3 regions of the Ruegeria sp. H9 genome follow, and region 1 is predicted to be linked to each of the others. Evidence: riboswitches for the same ligand, from Rfam matches in the RefSeq annotation. Region 1 holds a riboswitch; each other region holds the start of a gene.
What was found. Region 1 has a riboswitch for cobalamin ahead of ACR0CZ_RS03550 (hypothetical protein). Riboswitches for the same ligand answer to the same signal wherever they lie in the genome.
Positions count from the first base shown of each region.

Region 2: it holds a riboswitch for cobalamin, as region 1 does, so the genes downstream of both, ACR0CZ_RS02615 (DUF1636 family protein) here and ACR0CZ_RS03550 (hypothetical protein) in region 1, are expected to answer to the same signal.
Region 3: it holds a riboswitch for cobalamin, as region 1 does, so the genes downstream of both, ACR0CZ_RS08120 (DUF1636 family protein) here and ACR0CZ_RS03550 (hypothetical protein) in region 1, are expected to answer to the same signal.

Region 1 is NZ_JBQFNX010000001.1:774,308-781,712, forward strand. Features, by position in the region: gene ACR0CZ_RS03540 (DNA polymerase III subunit gamma/tau) at 1-1,426, opposite strand, end outside; gene ACR0CZ_RS03545 (phosphatase domain-containing protein) at 1,599-2,099, shown strand; gene ACR0CZ_RS03550 (hypothetical protein) at 2,104-2,511, opposite strand; cobalamin riboswitch at 2,603-2,823, opposite strand; gene ACR0CZ_RS03555 (serine aminopeptidase domain-containing protein) at 2,945-3,802, shown strand; gene rsgA (ribosome small subunit-dependent GTPase A) at 3,839-4,867, opposite strand; RNA gene ffs (signal recognition particle sRNA small type) at 5,027-5,125, opposite strand; gene ACR0CZ_RS03570 (bifunctional 2',3'-cyclic-nucleotide 2'-phosphodiesterase/3'-nucleotidase) at 5,164-7,026, opposite strand; gene nudC (NAD(+) diphosphatase) at 7,223-7,405, shown strand, end outside.
Region 2 is NZ_JBQFNX010000001.1:585,025-592,429, reverse strand. Features, by position in the region: gene ACR0CZ_RS02625 (peroxidase family protein) at 1-855, opposite strand, end outside; gene ACR0CZ_RS02620 (catalase family protein) at 874-1,941, opposite strand; cobalamin riboswitch at 2,200-2,407, shown strand; gene ACR0CZ_RS02615 (DUF1636 family protein) at 2,510-2,866, shown strand; gene ACR0CZ_RS02610 (ABC transporter ATP-binding protein) at 2,863-3,648, shown strand; gene ACR0CZ_RS02605 (ABC transporter substrate-binding protein) at 3,667-4,614, shown strand; gene ACR0CZ_RS02600 (iron ABC transporter permease) at 4,616-5,629, shown strand; gene ACR0CZ_RS02595 (LysR substrate-binding domain-containing protein) at 5,684-6,577, opposite strand; gene ACR0CZ_RS02590 (GcvT family protein) at 6,833-7,405, shown strand, end outside.
Region 3 is NZ_JBQFNX010000001.1:1,686,627-1,694,031, reverse strand. Features, by position in the region: gene ACR0CZ_RS08145 (sensor histidine kinase) at 1-1,265, shown strand, start outside; gene ACR0CZ_RS08140 (ABC transporter substrate-binding protein) at 1,244-2,242, shown strand; gene ACR0CZ_RS08135 (class I SAM-dependent methyltransferase) at 2,367-2,978, opposite strand; gene ACR0CZ_RS08130 (glycosyltransferase family 2 protein) at 2,971-3,978, opposite strand; gene ACR0CZ_RS08125 (NAD(P)-dependent oxidoreductase) at 4,093-5,079, opposite strand; cobalamin riboswitch at 5,185-5,391, shown strand; gene ACR0CZ_RS08120 (DUF1636 family protein) at 5,477-5,857, shown strand; gene cobW (cobalamin biosynthesis protein CobW) at 5,854-6,909, shown strand; gene cobN (cobaltochelatase subunit CobN) at 6,915-7,405, shown strand, end outside.

The sequences.
Region 1 (7,405 bases):
AGGATACCAGACGCACGCCGTTTTCGACCTCGACCAACAACTTCACATCCCGGTTGGCTCGGATCAGTTCGACCACATGTTCAAATGTTGGATAGCGTGCCAGCGCTGCCTGCACATCCTGGGCCAGCGCGGCCGTTGGCCCGCCTGCGTTGCCGCCGATTCCCGATGCGGCATAGGCCGATCGGGCCACAGCCTGTGGCGCGGCAGGAGCATGTCCCGGCGCACCGATTCCCTTGCCGGGGCCACCATTGGGCGGCGGAGGCGTATCTTGCAGACGCTTGATCAGCTCCTCCGGGCTAGGCAAGTCGGCCACATGGGTCAGGCGGATCACGGCCATTTCCGCAGCCATCATTGCGTTGGGTGCGGCGGAAACTTCCTCGAGCGCTTTCAGCAGCATTTGCCACATGCGTGTAAGGACTCGCATGGGCAGAGCCTCGGCCATTTGTTGACCTCGGGCGCGTTCGTCGGGGGAAACGGTGGGATCTTCGGCGGCATCCGGGGTGATCTTGACCACCGAAACCCAATGCGTGATTTCAGCCAGATCGCGTAAGACGGCGAGTGGATCAGCCCCTTCGGCATATTGCCCGCTCAGCTCGGTCAACGCGCCTGCAGCATCGCCGCGCAGGATCATATCCATCAGATCCAGCACCCGGCCCCGATCGGCCAGCCCCAGCATCGCGCGCACCTGATCCGCGCTGGTTTCACCGGCCCCGTGCGAGATCGCCTGATCCAGCAGTGAGGTCGCATCGCGCGCCGATCCCTCGGCGGCCCGGGTGATCAACGATAACGCATCCTCGGCAATCTGTGCCCCTTCGGCACCTGCAATTTTGCGAAGCAGTCCGATCATATCCTCCGGCTCGATCCGGCGCAGATCAAAGCGCTGGCAACGGGACAAGACGGTCACCGGGACCTTGCGAATCTCGGTGGTGGCAAAGATGAACTTCACGTGTTCGGGGGGTTCTTCCAGCGTCTTGAGCAGCGCGTTGAAAGCGCTGGTCGACAGCATGTGAACCTCGTCGATGATATAGATCTTGTAGCGCGCGGATGCAGCGCGATAGCGGACGCTGTCGATGATCTCGCGGATGTCATTGACACCGGTGCGGCTGGCGGCGTCCATCTCCATCACATCGACATGGCGGCCCTCCATGATGGCTACGCAGTGTTCACATTGACCGCAGGGTTCGGTGGTAGGGCCGCCGCTGCCATCGGGACCGATGCAGTTCATACCCTTGGCTATGATCCGAGCGGTCGTCGTCTTGCCGGTACCGCGGATGCCGGTCATGATGAAGGCCTGCGCGATCCGGTCCGCCTCGAAGGCGTTTTTCAGAGTGCGCACCATGGCGTCCTGACCGACTAGATCGGCAAAGGTTTCGGGGCGGTATTTGCGGGCAAGAACCTGGTAGGCGGGGCTGGGCGTCTCGGTCATGTCTGCTCTGTCGGATTCGCGTTACGCCGCAGCGTAGAGGCCCCCGCCGCCCGCGTCCACAGCCGGCCGGGACGATTTTCATTTTGGAATGCGTGGGTATGCGGCTAAAATCCACTCTATTCTATTTACTGGACCAGTATGTTGTTGGGTGAAGTTTGTTTGGGGGGAGATTATGTCGCAACTGGTGGTTTATGCGTTGCAGGTTGGCGGAGGCACCTTGGCCTTGTCCTCGATGCCTGGGCGTGGAGGAACGTATACAGAAGACCTTGATCTTATCGCAGACTGGAAGCCGGGACTTGTGATCTCGATGACCACTGAGGTCGAGATGATTCAGGATGGTGCGCGGAATTTTGGCGCTGATATTCAGGGGCGTGCCAGCAGATGGGTGCATTTGCCGATCGAAGATTTTGGCACGCCACCCAAAGAGATTTTGGACCGCTGGCCCCGCGTTGGCGCGACCGCACGTCAGGCGTTGTCAGGTGGTGGCCGTGTGCTAGTGCATTGCCGTGGTGGCTGTGGCCGATCCGGGATGGTGGTTCTGCGTCTGATGGTTGAATGCGGTGAACGGCCTGAGGCGGCATTGAAGCGATTGCGTACGGTGCGTCCTTGCGCAGTCGAGACAAATGCCCAGATGCTTTGGGCCGTTGAACCGGCCCGTGTTCAAGCCGTTTGACGGCTTAGACACCAACATGTGGCGAGATTTCGCCACCGTTGTGCTGCACCAGAAGCGAAGCCTCAAGCATGGCGCAAGGAGGATTCCTTAGCAGGTGTGCGGGTAGGCTGCGGTACTCGGTTCCGAACATCATGTCTGCGTAGTCATCCAGCCGGCCGGTATCGATTTCAGGATCGGTTCCGCAGAATACACGTATCTGGTCGCATTGGGCGCGAAAGCGGGCGGTGCATCCTTCCGGGCAGTGCGACAGATCTATGGTGCCTTCAATCTCAAACTCAGATTTCGTGACCGGTTTTGTGGCGGACATGGCCTGCGTCAGAGCCCGCGCCATTTGCGCCAGTGCGGGGCAGGTTGCCCCAGTACGTTGGCACACGGTCGCCGCGAATTCGTGCGTTTTAGTCTTCCAGATCATCAATGCGCCCTCCGCGCGCAGGGCGAGGGCGTGGTACAGGTTGGTCCGTGCGGAGCACGATCAAACCCGTCCCGGACACCCCGCCCGAGTTTCGGTTCTACATCCGATGGCAGGTCTCCTGACTTGCGGGTCATCGCTTTGCCGACCTTCCCAGCCTTCGAGGCCAGTGGTATCTCGGCATTGCTCTCCGCTTACAGTTGCGGGGGCAGTCTCGGACTAGGTTCTTTCCGGATTTATCCGGGCAGAACCGCACCGTGTTCCCTTTTCATCCCGGCCCGATTGGGCGCGAGAACCATCGCGACATGGCTAGCGGCTGCGCCGTGCCCGAGTCAAGAAGATTGCGTCAGGCAAGTGACGTATGGTCCAGTCACGTCAACCTTGACTTGAGGCGCTTCGGGTGAACTGATCAGTTCAGTCGGTATTGGAGGGCACCATGTTGGACACGCAGCAGGCGGTTGTGACCGAGGATTTTCAAATCCCGTCCGGCCCGGCAATGTTGTCGGCGCGGCTTTACCGTCCGGTTGCCGACCCCGAAAAGGTGGTCGTCATAAACGGTGCGACTGGGGTGCCGAGGGATTACTATCAGTACTTCGCCCGATGGCTCGCCGAAGAACAGGGCATGGCCTGCCTGACTTACGATTACCGGGATTTTGGTCACTCTTTGGTGGGTTCGCAAAAGCGGTCAAATGTCACCATGGCCGATTGGGCGTTGATCGACATTCCATCCGCCCGGGCCGAGATGCGCCGACGGTTTCCGCAGGCCAAGCTATGGAGCATCGGTCATTCCTTGGGCGGAATGTTTGGCCCGATCCAACCCGATATCGATCAGATTGACAGGATGATCTGTGTCTGTTCGGGTCTGGTAACGCTGGCGGATCACCCTTGGCCTTATCGCGCTTTGGCGGCGTTGTTCTGGTTTGGTCACGCGCCGCTGGTGGTCAAGGCGCTTGGCTACCTGCCCGGACGGTTGGTCGGGTTTGGATCGGACCTGCCTGCCCAAGTCTATTGGCAATGGCGCAAATGGTGCACCGCCCCCAAAAGCTATGTGCCAGAGATCGGCACGACACTGCCCGTCGCCCGCTGGGAAGACTTGGGCAAACGTGTCGATCTGTTTACCTTCGCAGATGATGAAATGGTGCCGCCGGATGCTGTCTGGCGTCTTGCCGATCTCCATGGACCCAAAGCCGGGCGCCATCTGCTTGCACCAAGCGAATTCGGAGTATCCAAGATCGGCCATATCGGTGCATTCGCAAGACGGAATGCGGCAGTCTGGCCTAGGCTGATCGCCTGATAGCGCTGGGCACCGGTAGGCCGTTGCCCAGCTTCGTTATAGCCCTTTACGGGATTTTTTCTCGTGCATCACGCTGCGCACCATCTTGCCGAACGCCTTGTCGCGGGCGCGGGCCTGCGCCACCGAAGCGGAATTGTGTTGGTCTTCGCGCCGCAGCTTGCGCCAGCGGTCCAGCCGCGCGGGATCAAGCGTACCAGCGTCGATTGCCGCCTGCACCGCACATCCGGGCTCGGTCTCGTGCTGACAATCCGAGAAGCGGCAATTCAGGCTGAGGTTTGAGATGTCCGAGAACACCTCATCCAACCCCTCTTGCGCATCTAGCAGACGTAACGCGCGCATGCCGGGCGTATCGATCAGCCAACCGCCGTTGCGCATGCGATGCAAGGCGCGTGCAGTTGTTGTGTGCCTGCCGCGCGCATCATCTTCACGGATACCTGCGGTGGCCTGATCCTGCCCCGTCATCCCGTTGGCGAGCGTCGTTTTCCCAACGCCGGATGATCCAAGCAAGGCGCTGGTTTGTCCTTTCGGACACCACGACAGAACTTGTTCGAGATCGCCGTGATCCAGCGCGTTGACCGCAAGTACCGTCAGAAACGGGGCGAGCGATTGGGCTTGATCTACATAAAGGCTCGGATCATCGCACATGTCCGATTTGGTCAGAACGACCACCGGATAGCAGCCTGCCTGATGCGCCAGCGCAAGATACCGCTCCAATCGTGGCAGATTAAAATCGGCGTTGCAGGAACTGACGATGAACAGCACGTCTACATTTGCAGCGATCAACTGCGCTGCAGCTCCGGTACCTGCCGCTCGGCGTTGAAGCTGGCTTCGCCGGTCAAGCATACGGCGTATTCGTTTGTTTTCATCCACCAGAACCCAATCTCCGACGGCATATGCACCGGTTGATTGATCCGGAGATAACAAAGGCGATTCACCTTCAGGGCTCAGCCCGATCAGTCGATCCCGGTGTACTGCCGAGATGCGATACGGAAGAAGTGACGGATCAGCCGTATGCTGAGCCGCGAAATGAGAGGACCATCCGAGGTCCGATAAGGAAAGTAACATTGGTCTGCCTGTGATCAGAAACAGCAATCCTGTCGAATGGCAATCGCGCATCCGCCGGCGACGTGTTCAGGCAATCAGTTGATCGGAAAGGATCAGAACCGGTCTGCCCGAAGGGTTTTTGCTACAATCATAAACGCCCTCCTGCGGCTGATAGGTTCTAAGTGAGAGGTTGGACATCGACCCAAGCGGGGCTCGTTGTGGCTGCTTCCTTCCGGACCTGACCAGGTTGGCGAGGCGCTCGCCCGCGCCAACCTCTCAGAGCCGATATAGGTGCATCCCCTGAAAATGGCAACCCGTCAGAAGGTCAGATGAATACGCATGAAACCATCCGCATCGTCGGGCAGAATGCGTGGATGATACTCAGCAAGCTCTGCAACATGGTGTAGCGCGCGCGGCCCCGTTGTCAGGATCGCGCCCTGCCTTTGGTTTGGTACAAAAGAAAAGGGGCGCGGTGCATGCGCAAGTGGGTCGGCGGGCAGTGTGCCAGCGACGTATTTGCATAGAATATCCTGTATGCTGATCTGAGGCAGGTCAATCATACGGGCTTGTCGCGCAATTGGAAAATGACCACCGCCATTGGCGCGGTAGTTATTGGTGGCGACAAGGAAACTCTGGTCAGGCGCAATCGGCTGCCCATCGAATTCCAGGTTGCGTATGCGGGAAAATGCCGGATCAATCACTCGACCGAGCGTATCGAACCGCGCCGGTTGCGAAAGATCGATCTGGTAGGTGACGCCATGCAGGACATCGAAGTTGAAGCCCGTGCGCTGAGGATCGGCAAGATCGATCGGGGCGTCTGATCCAAGTTGATGGAACAGCCCGGCTGACATCTCAAGCCAGTCCCGAATCTGAGAACCTGAGGCCAGCACCGCGCGCAATTCATTAGGAAAGACACTGAGATCGGCGATATGTCGAACTGAAATCTCGCCTGAGGGGATATCCGTGTAGTACTTGCTTCCTGCGCGCCCGCCGAACTTTGCCGGGGCGGCTGACGATATGATAGGCAAATCTGCCCAGTCGGTATCGACCAAATGCGGGCGTAGGGCAGCGGCCTGAGCCGCCGCAACCAAGGCCAGACCGCGATCCGGTACGCAATATGTGAAGTAGCTGTGCAGCGTGTGTGGGATTGTGCCCACTGGCCTGGTCACCCTTTTGCGCGTCGCAGCGTGGCCGGTCGCAAACAGCTCTGTGATCCTTTGGCATTCGGGTATTTCGGTGCCCGATTGAGCGATTGCCCGCGCTTCGACATGGCTGCCTGTAATGCGCCAATCGCCGGTGGTATCTTTTTGCAGTGTCAGATCAATGATCCCAAGATGAGACCCGGCCCAACCCTGCATGACAACCGGCGTTCCATGGACAAGCCCCCGCGTACTGTCGACGAATGGATAACCATCATGCGCCTTTCCGGGCAGTGTCAGATGGGTGTGGCCTGCGACGACGGCATCAATCAGCGGCATCTCGGCCAGCGGGATGATCGCGTTTTCCATATCCGGCTCGGCCATTGCCGATCCCAGTCCGGTATGCGCAAGGGCGACAATCAGGTCGCAACCTTGCACGCTGAGATCTTCAGCAGCGCGCCGCGCAGCGGCCAGAATGTCTGTTACCACGACCCGGTCCGTTAGCAGATGTGCTTCCCACTGTGCGGTTTGAGAGGGCAAAACAGAAAGAACCCCGATGCGGATTGCGGTGTCCTGTCCATTTAGTCTGACAACCCGATGCAGAATCGTGTGTGCATCCCAACCTTGTTCGGTCTGAGTGGTTTGCATATTGCTGCAAATCATTGGGCAGGCGGTTTGGCGAGCGATGCGATTGACGAGTTCCAGCCCAAATCCGAAATCGTGATTGCCCAATCCGATCGCGTCATAGTTCAACGTGTTGAACGCGCGTGGCAGGGGATGGGCGTCTGACACGTTTTCAGCTGCCCAGTTGCCAAATGGCGTTCCCTGCAGGCTATCACCATTGTCAAGCAACAGCACAAGGGCGTCATCGCGTTCAGCCTGTCTGCGCGCCTCGTGAATCAGGCTGGCGGTACGGGTCAAACCAATCGCGGGTTCGGGGCGATCCGAATAGTAATCATATGACGTCAGGTGCATGTGTAGATCGGATGTTGCAAGGATTCGAATCCGTGCGCCATCATCTGCATCTCTTCGTTGTCGCATTAAATGCTTTGATTTCAATATCTTCAACTTCTAGCTGTCAGTGTGTCAACGTTTCCACCATGAGGTCGATTTAATGCAATTTCCGGGGCGATGCTGCGGTCATTCCGCGGCAGGGTCAAAAAATGTTTGGTCGATACCCGTTGCACGATCAGGTAAGACGTGGCAGCCCTTTGCGCGGCAGTCAGGAACGGCAGGCATGAAACGCGCAGAACAGGTGACATTTGGCGGCTCGGCACTGGATCGGGCGGGTTTGCTGCGCGGCGACGCGGACAAACTGGCACAGGTTTATAGTGACCCTTTGGCAACATGTGTGTTGCTGTGGCGCGGCAAACTGTTGGTTGAGGGTGAGGCACTGGACCGGCTCGTCCGGCTTCCGATG
Region 2 (7,405 bases), 190 kb from region 1:
CTGGAACACACGCTCTTTATCCCAGCCTGATATGCCGCGCTTTTCGCGCCACAACAGATCGGCAAAGGTGTTATGGGCGCGCAACATCAGTGTATTGATCGTGATATAGCCTATCGTACCATTGCCATTATCGAGCCCGGTTGCATGAAAATCGAGCAGTAGCTGGTCGATTGCGTGATCGCTGAGACCCGGATGCGCCCGTTTCACCGCATTCCACAGCTTGCAGGGATCGTGCAACGGCTTTCCGCAATTCTCGCCAGTGGCGAGACTGCCATCAAAAGGGGGTGCTAGCTTAACACCACCGGATTGGTTTTTTTGAAACAGCTTCGGAGCCCACATCTCGCCCTGTGTATCCAGACGAAAGGCCAGCCGGTGGGTTAGTTCATTGGTATCGGGATCGCGTTCGCGCAGCATGTCGGTCTGAAAATCGTTCAGCCCGTAGATTTGGCACAGATCGACTTCGTGGTTCGAATCCGTCTGATCAACCGGTCCTTTCGCCCCAAAGGTGCGAAGGAAACTGTCGGTAAACCATTGTGCGGCCGAGATAAACAATAGTGTCGATCCTTGCGGGCACATCAAGGTAAGCGGGCTGCCATCCATTTGTGTCCGTCGGCGAAAGAGATCAGCAACTTCGCTTTCCGACGGCAGGACGGGTGAGAGGTCTTCTGGCGTCGTATGCCGACCGATCCAGCGATGGGAAAACACGCCGGGCCATGTCGTGTAGTCTGTGCCCATTGTATAGGGCCGCGGTCGGTGGATCTTCGCGGCGTTTGCAAGCCTGATCGCGGCCAAATAACTCGTAACGGGTGGGGAGATCTTGAATCCGAGTTTGATCAGATCATCAACGTCCAGCATCAATACATCTCCGTTTGGTCATCGGTTCGGGAACCGGGCGCGGGCCAGGCTAAGATAGGTTCTGAGCCGGATCGCATTAATCGGTCCTAAAGGTTCGTGATCTGCCGTGACACGCCAGGGCGAGAAGCTCATCGCGTCGCCATTCTGCGGATCAAATTCTGCACCTTTGGGAATCGTGATATCCGCCACGGGCGTGACGGTATGATGGTACGGATCAAGAGGTGCATCTGGTTGCGGATCGCATGCCCACCGGATGCGATTGTCTAGCACATCGAACTCGTCGGCCGGGCGCGGGGGCTCAATCACACACAGCTCGAAGTGATTATCTCCATCGGCCACGTCTTGCCGCAAACACTGACCGATCCCATCTGGGTCGTCTAACGGATGTGCCGGAACTTTTGGTTTAGCGCTGCGGGCCAGGTATCGGACTGTTAGATCGGGGCCCAGCCGATACGGTGTTGTCGACCAGAAATGGACCTCAAAAGGCGAGTGCATATAGTTCGAGGCGAAATCACTCGCGACGCGAAACTGACGCTTGCCTTCACGAGTGAGGAAGGCGCGAAATCCTGCGCGCAGCCCTTTGGTGATCAACCTAAGGCTCCATTTTCGTCGCCCTTTGATCGCGTGCTGGACCGCTTGTAATGTGGCGACAAGTCTGCCCAATCGCTCATATTCATCGGGGACGTAGCTGGGAAACACATCCTGATCGACCAATACAAAATCGAACTCGTCGCTGAGTTGTGTGGTCCCCAGATGCGCAAGTGCTTCGGCGTCGATCAGCTTGGGGCCAGGCACGTCAAAAAGCTTGATCGCCATCCCGTGGGCATCCGATTTCCGGTCATCCAGATGCGCGCCGTTGGAAAAGCGAAGTGCGGCTGAATAGGCAGCGGGCTGTTCAAACAGGCCGTGACGGAACTGTTCTGGTAGATCGTTTCTGACGGTGAATGTTGCAGCCACGCACCCGTGACTGCGCCCATGCTGAGCCCTTAAGCGATGGCCTTTCCACCGTGCAACGGCCTCGAGATTGTGGTCAATGACATCATCAACAATATCCGGCGGCAATGCGTTTTGCGAAACATGTGTCAAAGAACCGTCTCCTTGGATAAACCCAGGCAATGATCAAACAGGGGCAAGGCGCTGACAAAGCTAAACCTCTAAATTTGTTCAGCTTACCTCAGATTGTCTAATTTCCAAACACACCAACTATGGACAGCCGTGGCCAGACAAATTCGGCGCGCAGCCCTACCCATTCGGTTGGTGCTTCGGACACGTGGTTGCCGGCGCTCGATCCTCGACCAGAGTTGGGCGCCTTCGACTTTATCATTGACGTGTCCGGTGTTCTCGGGCACTCAATCGATTGATGGTTCCCGGTGGTGTTGCCGCGGGATGAAAAGGGAATACGGTGAGGTTTGCCAAAAGGTGCCAATTCCGTAACTGCCCCCGCAACTGTAAGCGGTGAGCAAGGTCAAACAGCCACTGGTCCACAGGGTCGGGAAGGTTGGCCGAGCGCGGACCCGCAAGTCAGGAGACCTGCCATCAGATGTTTAACCAACCCGGGGCGGGGCGTCCTGGAAGGAGGCTTTGATGGCGCGTCAATCGCGTGTTTACATTGTCGGCAGCTTCCGCATGCGCTTGGAAACAAGTGGAGTGGACCATGCCAGATACGCCTGATCATTTCATTCTAGTCTGCGAAAGCTGCACTGAAGGGCTGCCCCTTGATGAAATTTGCGATGCGTTGACTGGGAAATTACCTCGCAGTTTTGCGATCCGCGCGTCGTCTTGCATGGCAGGCTGCGATAGTCCCAGAACGGTTGGGTTCCAGGCCGTAGGAAAGGCGCAATACCTTTTTGGTGGCATTCAGACCGCGGATGAGGTGCAGGCGCTGGCTGAGTTTGCAGCGCAGTATCGTGAAAGCCCGGATGGCTGGACAAATGCCACTGATCGCCCGCAGGCGTTGTCCAATAAAACCCTCTCGCGCATGCCGCGGATCGAACAGGGGGCATCGCAATGACGTTGCCACCCTTTCTGATTGCCGAAAACCTTGAGTATTATGCCCTTAACGGAGATGTCCTGTTGCAGGGCGTCTCGTTCGAGTTGGACGAGGGTTCCATTCTAGCCATCGCCGGCCCGAACGGGGCGGGGAAAACGACGCTTCTCAATCTGTTGTGCGGCGCTGAGCCGCTGGCACTTGGCGATGTTCGGATCAAAGGACGCAGTCTGAAACAGCTCACGGCCAAAGAGCGTGCGCGCATGATTGCAGTGGTAGGTCAGCAGGAACTGCCCGATGGACGCTTGGCGTTACGCGATTATGTTGCGCTGGGGCAAATACCCATCCGTGCGGACCGCTCTGCCGAAGGCCACGCGCAAGAGCTGGACCGGATTTTAGACCTGACCGGTCTCGCCAATCTCGCGGACAAGCGCATGGCCCAACTGTCCGGAGGCGAACGTCAGCGTGCCCATATCGCGCGTGCTTTGGCGCAGAACCCTTCGTTGCTGTTTCTGGACGAACCGACCAACCATCTGGATCCTGATGCAAAAGGGCGGATGCTGTCTTTGGTCGCCGAGCTTGGGATCACCGTGGTCATGATCGTACACGATCTTGTCATGATCCCCGAATTCGCCACACACGTGGCGCTGATGAAATCGACCCGCATGATCGAGTTTGGGTCGGTGGACAAGGTGCTGACACCCGAAAGAGTCCGCGAAACTTTTGGCGTTGATTTCCTCTGCTTTCTCCACGAAGGCCGCGTGATCCCGGCGCTTGATATTCGAAGAACTACAGTCTCAACTTAGTCGAAGGAACACACTGAGATGAAATACATCTGGCCCGTGGCGTTGGCCACCGCCATGGCAAGCGGTGCTGCTGCGCAAGAAGTCACCGTAGACAACTGCGGCGAACCGCTGGTTTTTAATACCGCGCCCGAGCGCCTGGTTGTGCATGACATGAACATGACCGATATGGCCTTTGCATTGGGTCTGCAGGACAAGATCGTCGGCCTGACCGGCATCACCGGCTGGTACAAGACCAGCCCTGATTTTGATGCCCTGCGTGGCGACATCCCCGAGCTTGCGCCAAAATATCCGACCGTCGAAAATTTGGTGGCGGTTGAACCCGACCTGTTCTTTGCCGGTTGGTACTATGGCATGAAGCCGGGTGGTGATGTGACCCCAGATACATTGGAACCGTTCGGAATCAAGACCATGGTTCTAACCGAAAGCTGCGTCCATCTGGACAAGGATCGCCCCGAAGCCAGCATGGATCTTCTATTTGGCGATGTGTTGCGCTTGGGCAAGGTGATGCAAGTCGAAGACAAGGCCGAGGCTTTGGTCTCGGGCTGGAAAGAGCAGCTGGCAGCGATCGAAGCCAAGACTGCTGAACTGCCCAGGCCCCGCGTCTTTCTTCTGGATGGTCCTGCAGATGCTCCGTTTACCGCCGGTAAATTCGCGATTCCCGATGCGATGATCACAGCCGCCGGTGGTGAAAACGTCACTCATGACATGGACACGAGCTGGGGCCGCACTTCGTGGGAGGCCGTTGCCGCATCGAACCCGGAATTCCTGGTTTTGTTGGATTATCAGACCGGCAATGGCGCCGAGGACACCTTCAAGTTCCTGCAGGAACATCCCGTCATGTCCCAGACTGACGCCGTCAAGAACGAACGCTGGATCGGATTGCGCTACGAAGAGCTGACGCCGGGACCGGCAAATATCGAAGCGATCTCGAAGATGGCGCGCGCGATGCATCCGGGTCAGAGCTGATATGGGCCGATTGGGCCTGACATTGTTGCTGGGGGCGGTCGTTCTGACCGCCCTTTTGCTGATTTCCACGATCTACGGCACAACCTCGATTCCTTTGTCCGACACCTTCACCGCGATATTGCGCGGTACCGGGTTGCAGGACGGAGAGATGTCGCCGCTGCATAGGATCGTATTCGACCTGCGACTGCCCCGCGCGTTGTTTGCAGCCGTGATCGGTGCCGGGCTGGGCATCGTTGGCGTGGTGCTGCAAACGACCACACGTAATGACCTTGCCGATCCATTTCTGTTCGGCCTGTCCTCGGGCGCGGCAGCGGGGGCGGTGTTTGTAATTACCGTGACCGGAGATATTCTGGGTTTCTGGACTCTGCCTCTGGCTGCCTTTTGCGGCGGTCTTGTGGCGTCGGGCATCGTGCTGGCGCTGGTTCATGGGCTTCGCACCAGCGCACCGGAGAAGCTGATCCTTGCGGGTCTGGCTGTGTCGTTTTTGTTTTCGGCCATCACCAACTATCTGATCTTCGCCGGTGATAGCCGCGCCGCCCATTCTGTCATCTTCTGGATGCTGGGGGGGCTGGGCCTGGCCCGTTGGGAGACGTTCCCGCTGGTGTGCATCGGTCTGCTGCTGATCCTGTGCTATTCGCTTTATCGCAGCCGCTGGTTGGATGCGCTGCTGACCGGGGATTTGACTGCCGCTACTCTGGGTGTGCCGGTTCGGGGTCTGCGGTTCAGCATGTTTTTCACCGCAGCTTTGGCAACGGCCGTGTTTGTTTCCGTAGCCGGAGTGATTGGTTTTGTCGGTCTGATGGTGCCGCATATTGCACGCGGGATCGCAGGTCCCCTGCACAAAAACCTTCTACCTGCCGCCGCTATGGTTGGTGCTGCCTTGTTGACCGGCTCTGACATTCTCAGCAGGCTTCTGCTGGCTCCGCAAGAATTGCCGGTGGGGATCGTCACAACTTCAATCGGATCGGTGTTTGTGTTCTTGCTTTTATTCAGGACAGCGAGAAATCAACGGTAAGACCCTCGATCTTCGCTCCCAAGATATTTCGTTCTGATCAGATCTGAGCCGAGTTTAAACCTTTCCGTCAGCCGCTTGGCCGAGCCACTTGAACACAAGCTTGGCTCGGTCGGATGAGGTGTTGTGTAGTTTCACGTAGAAATCCAGTTGCGATGAGATGGTTTGCGGCAACAGTCTGACCAGTTTTCCGGATGCGGTCAGCTCCGAGGTCAGTCCCTCCCATCCCAGCACTGCGCCCATATCGTCCTGAGCGGCCTGAAGCGCAATCGTGTAATTGTTGACCCGATGCGCGGAATTCAGCGGGCCTTCATAGCCGAGTTTCTGGGTCCAGGCACGCCAGTCGGTCCAGCCGGTATCCGGAGCGTCGAGATGAATTAGGGGGACCCTGGCAATATCTTCAACACGTTTGATGGGATTCTGTTGCGCAAACCTTGGGCTGCAAAGCGCCATGATCTTGTCGTGAAATAGTGTCTTGAAGATGCCCGTTTCGCGACTGGAATCGCCGTAATGGATACTTAGGTCGCATTTTGACGTGTCGATGCCGAGGTCGGTCACGACCTGCGTCACGGAAACATGTCCGTATTGCTTCCAGAATTGCGCAAGGCGCGGGGTGAGCCAAAGTGAACTGACAGCCGTGGTTGAGCGGATCGTCACACCTTTTCTGTCATATTGACGCCGCAACTGCCCAAGTGCTTCGCTGATGCCTTCCAGACCACGTTGAAGGGCAACAAGAAGATAAGCACCGCTTTCAGTAAGTTCCACGCCGCGATGATGGCGCAGAAACAGCGCGCATTGCAGCTCGTTTTCCAGCGCTTTGACCTGATGGCTGATTGCGGCCGGCGTGACGTTCAGCTCTTCTGCAGCGGTCTTGAAGCTTACATGCCGCGCAGCAGCCTCAAAGCTGATAAGCGAACTTACAGGTGGAAGATCGTAGGGCCTGTTGAGCAAGGTGATTTGACCTGTGATGGTTTGTACATCCAATATTATATAAGCACTATCCGAAGATCAGGCTTAGCTGATCTTATTCAAAGTGAATCTTTTTGCAATTGCCCACCAGCGGTTCACGGTGAAAATTCGCCACAACCGTTTGAGACATGATCAATGGATGTATCAAAGGTCCTCAAGACCCTTGGCGTTCATATCGATCTTTCCTCATGCAATGCGACCCCCGGTTGGTCGTGCACAAGTTGAAGGAGTTGCAGTATGCAGTCACATGCAAAAGTCGTGGTTGTCGGAGGTGGGTGCGTCGGTGCGTCAATTCTGTACGGGTTAACCGAACATGGGTGTTCCGATGCCGTTATGCTGGAGCGCACCACACTGACCTCGGGTTCGACGTGGCATGCGGCTGGTTTGCTAGTGACCTTTGTGCGGTCGCACAACGTGTCGAAGATGACGATGGAAACCATCCGCATCTACACCGAGGTGGAAGAGAAGATGGGCAGTTCGGTCGGACTGCGTAAGGTAGGACAGCTGCGGGTGGCTAATACCGAAAAGCGCTGGGATGAGTTCCAGTCCTATATCTCGATCGCCGAAGCCGCCGGCGTGCCTTGTAAGCTGCTGACGCCAGAGGAGATTGCCGAGATTCATCCCTTGCTGAATCAAAGTTCAGATATTCGGGGTGGTATTCTGCACACGGAAGACGGCTATGTGAATCCCGCCGACATTACCATGGCATTGGCCAGGCTCGCGCGGGATGCCGGCGCCAAGGTATACCAGAACACCGAAGCGCAGGCTTATGAGAAGCTGGACAATGGCCACTGGAAAGTGACCACCAAT
Region 3 (7,405 bases), 910 kb from region 1:
GCGACTATGCAGTTCAGGTTGCCCAGCAAGGTCAGGACAACATTCTGGGTGCCTCAGTCACCTCGATCCTCGACGCCGCGGCGCTGCGCGGAGGCGAGCTTGAAGTCGATATCCCCTATGCTGCCTTTTCAATGCTGAGCACGCCGTCGGACGACCGGGTGTTTTATGCGATCTTTCAGGATGGCGAGTTCCTGTCCGGCTACGAAGACCTGACCCCGACTCAAGGACCCGCTGATGGAAAGTGGACCTTTCGCTTCGGTGAGGTGCGCGGTGAAAACGTTCGTCAGGTCAGTGCCAGCCGCACACTGGTTGGGCTGGGGAATCAGACAGAAATCGAAGTGGCCCTGGGACAGACCCAAGATGCGCTGTCGGAGACGCTGGATCAAATCTCACGCAATGCCGGCCTTTTGGGATTGGGGTTCTTTGTGCTTGCGGCTGTATTGTCCTTCTGGGTGAGTTCGGCCACCATCGGCCAGCTCGACAGATTAACGACATCCGTCACCCGTCGGGGACCGCAAGATCTCAGCCCATTCAAAAAACCAGTACCGCGTGAAATGGCGCCTTTGGTGTCATCGCTGAATTCGCTGATGGGACGCCTGGACCAGTCTCTCAGCCAATCCGAGGACTTTATCGCCGAGGCCGCCCATAGGGTCCGCACCCCGCTGGCAACGGTCAGGTCTTATGCCGAGGCGACGCTGCAACGGGTGGAGAGAGAAGACAACCGCGAGGCGTTACGATCAATGATGCGCGCTATCGACGAAAGCTCTCGGGCCGCGGGGCAACTACTGGATCATGCCATGATCACATTCCGCGCCGACCATCTGGAGCGCGAGGATATCGATCTGGTGACTCTGATCCGAGAGCTTGTCCAGCGCTTGACGCCCATCGCTGAAATGAAAGACCTTTCGCTTGCTTTGACTGGCGATCCGCAGGTCATGTATTCGGGCGACCCCATCCTCATCCAAAATGCGGTGCGGAACATGGTAGACAATGCGCTTAAATATGCGCCAGCGGACAGTACCGTAGTCATCGATGTCGCAGGATCACCCACAGCCCGGATCACGGTCAGCGACCAGGGGCCAGGCTTTCCGCCCGATGAAATCGAAACGCTCACAAGACGTTTCGAACGTGGTCAGAACGCGGCAGGAACCATCGGATCGGGCCTCGGGCTAACCATTGCCCAGGACGTCGCGGTCGCCCATGGTGGCACGCTGGTACTGTCAAACAAAGCGGAGGGCGGCGCATGCGTTATCTTGTCACTCTGATCCTATGCCTGTTCGCCAGCGGCGCAGGGGCTCAGGATTGGGAAGACCGACAAATATTCAACGAAAGTGCCGACGGCCCCCGACTGCGGGTCATTTCCAGCACCGATACCGCCCTGTTTGCGCCGCTGATCGAGGATTTCGTCGCCCAGAATCCAGCGATATCGGTCGAATATCTGGTGACCGGCACGGCCGATATCGACCGACGCGTCCGAGCCACGCCAGAAGCGTTCGACGTTGTCGTTTCCAGCGCGATGGACCTGCAACTGAAGCTCGCGAATGACGGATATGCGCTGGCGCTTAATGATCTTCCGCACCCCCCTTGGGCGCAATGGCATCAAAGCCTGTTCGCCTTCACTTCGGAACCCGCAACCATCGTTGTCAACCGCACCGCGTTCGAAGGACAACCAATGCCGCAAACGCGGCAGGAACTGATCGAAGCGCTGCGTGCCCGCCCGGATGATTTTCGGGGCAAAGTCGGCACTTATGACGTGCGCCAGTCGGGATTGGGCTATTTGTTCGCGACGCAGGACGCCCGCGCCTCGGAGACCTATTGGCGACTGATGGAGGTATTGGGCGGCCTGGATGTGCGGCTTTATTGTTGTTCGGGCGACATGATTAACGACCTGGCGGATGGTACAATCGCGGTGGCCTACAACGTGCTTGGCAGTTATGCGGCGGTACGAACAGAAGGAAAGGATGCCCTTCAGATCATTCTGCCTTCGGATTTTCAGACGACGATGATGCGAACCGCCATGGTAACTGGCAAAAGCCGCTTGCCGGAGGAAGCGGAAACCTTTGTCCGGCACCTGACCACGCTGAATCCGGAATCACTGGCAGCACTGCCACTTCTGGACACGCAGGACTCCACGACCGAAAGCGCAGCGATAGCGCTGGACCCTGCGTTGTTGACGTTCCTCGATACGCTGAAGCGCAGAAAGTTCCTGTCTGCCTGGGAAAGTGCCGCTATTCAAAGATGATCGGACTTAGACAACAACCCTATCCGTCATCGCTGAACTTGTTGCTTAACACTGTTGACGCTGGAAGACACTAGCCAGCCTGGGTTACGTCGCACGAATCTATAATCAGAAAAATGATCTCGGCTCAAAGTTTCTCGACGGCCACCTGCGCCCCCATGATGGCCTTGAGCCGCAGCCCCGCAGAATTTGCCCCGAGGAATTCGTGGAACGCACGCATCACGTCATCTTTCCACCAACCGCGCCTGTGATAATCGTCAAGCATGATTACGCCGCCTTCGATCATCTTGGGCAGCAAAGCATCCAGATCCGTTTTTACGCCCTCGTAGGAATGGTCGCCGTCCAAATAGGCAAACCCGATGCTCTGATCTTCAAACAGGCTTAGCGCCGGTCGCGAATAGTCGCGAATGATCGAAATTTGCCCCTTGGCGATCTCGGTGCTGTATTTACCCGTTACTGCATCGTAGATCCGATCCATATCCTTTTGCGTGCGCGCTCCGGCAAGCGAAGCACCGCCATCCGGGTCTTGCTGTACTTGCCAGGGATCGATGAGGCACAATTTCGAGGGTTGCAGCTCTTCCAGCAGAATCCGCGAAAATTCGCCCTTCCAAACGCCAATTTCAACGCTCAACCGTCCATGCGGCATGGTCTTGAGCATTTCGCGCCGCAGGGAATCCTTCCGCTCGCGCTGCTCAGCTTGCTTCTTGCGGCGATCCTCAGCAGATACAGCTTCACCCATAGACGTCTTCTCCGGTTGAGGAATTTTGCAACGCTTCAACCAGATCAACCCAATCCGGTCTGGCTCTCAATTCTTCGGCTTTCGACCTGTGCCACTCACATGCTTTATGATGAAGGTCTGCCAATAGCGGATCTGCCATCATCTCAGCTTTGATGTCGTGCATAGCCGGCATGTGTTCCAGAATTGAGCGATCCTCAACATCATTGTGGTTCATCATGAGCCAGTATTTGAGCCCTTGATCCTGCCCCACATGATTGGTGCGCCCACGGTCGCGCTTGACCAAAAAGCTATCAGTGCTGCGCACAGCATAATGATGAATGCGCGCGAATTTATGGCTGAAACCACGCCATGCTTTCCATTTCACTTGGTCTGCTGGGTACAGGTTCCCGCCCGAATCCCGCCACAACACGCCTTCGTATGGCGTGTCAGGGTTCGGTGCATCTTCTGGATTGATCCTGGGACGATGGGCGCGAAAACGGCTGAATTTTCCGTTGTTGCGGAACAGCGTTTTGAACCCTTTGGTCCGATGATGCGGATAGCCGTCTTCGGTGGCGGCCAGAAAGAAAGTCTCAGGTACGGGTCGATCAACGAAATCGTTCTGACCCGCGTTTCCGAACATGCGCCAGCAGATCGAGATCGCGTCCGCCACGCCGCTGGCCTCAACGAGGCTTCTTATATCACTATTGGGCAAACGGATATTGATATACTCGTCCACATCCAAACTGAGAATCCAATCCGATGACAGATAGCTTGGGTGACTCCGCGCAAGCGAAAATGCACGAACCTGCGGCGCGGCGCGCGGACCCAGTCTGTTTCGTTGGTGGTGAGCCCAGCCAAGCGCTTGCAACCGTTCGCCCATGGCATCGGTACCATCAGCGCAATCATTGGTATAAATCAGAATGTCATCAAAGCCGATTGCGTGGTTGTAGGCCACCCAATCGATCATGAAAGGCCCTTCGTTTTTCATCGTTGTTACGATGAGAAAGGTCTCATTCGTCATAAGTTGTTCTCTTGCCTGTGCCGGTGTCGGACTCCTGTCGACCTATTTAGAATAGCACCAGAATTTTGTCCAACCAGGTCGCCAGACAGCCGCAATGCTTGCCGATTAATCGATCTACCGATTCTGCGGGATCACCTCATAACCCGGTTCTTCTGGCTCGTCGTCCAGCATCTCGGTTGGGAACCCTGGCGCCTGGATCTCCAGTCCGGTCGCGTCCTCTAGCCGCCTGATGATGTTCGGGGACAGTTCACGCTCACCATATCGCGCGATGCCATCTTCGAAAATCTTGATCATCAATGGGTTTATCTCCAGAGGAACTCCGGCACGGTCGGCGACCTCCTGAAACAGACCGATATCTTTTTTCACCAGATCCATGGTGAAGGAAATATCGCGCGAGCCGTTCAGGATGACCTGACTTTCGGTCTCGTGCACGAAGGATGTGCCTGACGATATCTTGATCGCTTCATAGGTGGTTCCAAGGTCCATACCGGCGGCCTTGGCTGTCACCAATGCCTCGGCGCAGGTGATCAGGTTGGCGGTAGCCAGATAATTGGTCAACACCTTCAGAACAGAGGCCGAGCCCAGATCGCCCGTGTGCAAAATGCGCCGCCCCATGGTGGTCAGGAATGGCAGGATACGTTCAAAAGTCTCACGATCACAGCCTGCGAAGATCGAGATATTACCCGTCGCTGCCCGGTGACATCCGCCGGAAACCGGGCAATCCACCGCTGCGCCGCCTCGTTCGATGACCATTGCGCCAAGGCGTTTGACTTCGGCTTCGTCAGTGGTCGACATTTCCATCCAGATTTTGCCAGGGCCGACCTCTGGCAACATTTCCTGCATCACCGCATCCGAGGCCGCAGGAGAAGGCAAACAGGTTATAACAGCATCGCAATCGCGCATCAGTTGCGCCGGGCTTTTGGCGGCTTTGGCACCCTTGGCGACGAATTCGGTCACCAGATCCGGGTTCAGGTCATGAACCGTCAGATCGATACCGTTTCGTAGCAGCGATCCAGATAGCTTGCCCCCTACATTCCCCAGCCCGATAAACCCTACTTTCATGCGCGGTATCCTCCTGTTCGCATCTTGCTGCCATGCCAGCACGTCGTTGCAGAAGTATCATGCCGCCCAGCGACTCCGACAGGTCGCTTTTTATCCGCTTTTTCACGGATCGGCGCGACTCGCTTGACAAGCAACCCTGCCCTGCCGCATGTCCCTTTCGTTGGTGTCTGCGAGAGCAGATGAAAAGGGAATGCGTCAGCGGTTTTTGCCGTCAAACGCAGCCGCCCCCGCGACCGTGACCGGAGAGGGTGCCCAAAGCCACTGGCAGTATGGCCGGGAAGGCGGGACATCCGACAGAGGCCTCCTCTGACATCCGCAAGCCGGGAGACCTGCCAACGCCCGAAGATGAAACCGGACGGGGTGTTCCGGTGTGGGGCTGTGATCGGCCCGCATGAAACCCCGTCCCCCACGAAGAGGATTTGGGGGGATGAGAGACATGACCGAGACCGCACCGGTCGAACTGCTGGTTTGCACTACCTGCCGTCGCGGGCTGCCTGTCGAGGATGACGCCCAGCGCCCCGGCACGTTGCTGCACAAGGCGCTTGAACAGGCGGGCCTGCCCGAAGGCATTACCTTGAAAGCTGTGGAATGCCTGTCGAATTGCGATGAAGGCTGCTCGATCGTGCTACGCGGAGGACCGGATCGCTGGACTTTCGTGTATGAGCATCTGAACGAGATCGACCATGTTGAAACCATCGTCGAAGGCGCAGCCAAATACCTCGCCACCGAGGACGGTTTGGTCAAATGGCGCGAACGTCCCGAACATTTCCGCAAAAACTGTGCGGCCCGCATTCCCCCGATTGGAGCCCTGAAATGAGCAATCTCGAGAAACTCCCCGTCACTGTGATCACCGGCTTTTTGGGCTCGGGCAAAACCACTTTGGTGAGACACCTGATGCAGAACCCGCAGGGCAAGCGTCTGGCGGTGGTCGTCAACGAATTCGGCGATGTCGGCGTCGATGGCGATATCCTGAAGTCCTGCGCCATTCCTGATTGCCCCGCAGAAAACATCATGGAACTGGCCAATGGTTGCATCTGCTGCACCGTGGCCGATGATTTCATCCCGACCATTGAAGCCCTGATGGCACTAGAGCCGCGCCCCGATCACATCCTGATCGAAACCTCCGGTCTTGCCCTGCCAAAACCGCTGCTGAAGGCGTTCGACTGGCCCGATATCCGCTCGAAAATCACCGTCGATGGCGTGATTGCTCTGGCCGATGCCGAGGCCGTGGCCGCTGGTCGGTTCGCTCCGAATGTCGAGGCGGTGGATGCGCAACGCATGGCAGATGACTCGATTGATCATGAAACTCCCTTGTCCGAGGTGTTCGAGGATCAGATTTCCTGCGCCGACATCATTCTGCTGACCAAGCCCGATCTGGCTGGCCCGGAAGGCGTTGCGAAAGCGAAAGAGATCATCGCCGCCGAAGCGCCCCGCCCCATGCCCGTGGTCGAAGTGGCCGAGGGTGCCGTGGACGTCCGCGTCGTGCTGGGTCTAGAAGCCGCGGCCGAGGATGACATGGACGCGCGTCCCAGCCATCACGACGGCCATCACGATCACGAGCATGACGATTTCGAAAGCATCATCGTTGAACTGCCCGAGCAAACCGATCCGATTGATCTGGTCGCCAAGATTGAACGATTGGCCAACGAGTTGAATATCCTGCGCGTCAAAGGCTATGCCGCCGTTCAGGGCAAGCCCATGCGCCTACTGGTTCAGGCCGTCGGTGCGCGCGTGCGTCACCAATATGACCGCCTGTGGGAGCCCGGCGAAGACCGTCGCTCGCGCCTTGTGGTCATTGCCGAGCATGACGATATCAAAGAGGCCGAGATCCGCGATATCCTCGTGGGTGTAACCGAGGCTGCCGAGTAAGACTTATGCACGTCGTCTTCCGCGAAAGCCATGGGCTCGAAGAAACCGAGACCCCGACCGATCTGGGTCAGAGCCCGGCGGACCTGGTGGTGCTGTCCTTTTCCGACAGTGACCTTGGCGCTTTCGCGGCGGGATGGCATCGTGGAGGTGGGCCTGAAGGACGCATGCCAACGATGCGGCTGGCCAATCTGACGGCGCTGAAGCATCCCCTCTCAGTCGACACATATGTCGAGCAGACACTGGAGGGCGCAAAGGGCATCCTGATCCGTCTGATCGGTGGAGTGCCCTATTGGGCGTACGGCTTGCAGCAGGTTCTGGCGCTGGCGCAGGCCAAAGGGATTGCACTGGCCGTACTGCCCGCAGACGGTCGCGAGGATACGCGGCTGGATGATTACTCTACCCTGCCTGTCTCGACCCTGCGGCGGCTGGCGCATCTGTGCGACACCGGCGGTGAGGTCGCGGCGCAGGCCGCTCTGGCGCAGATGGCACTGGCTGC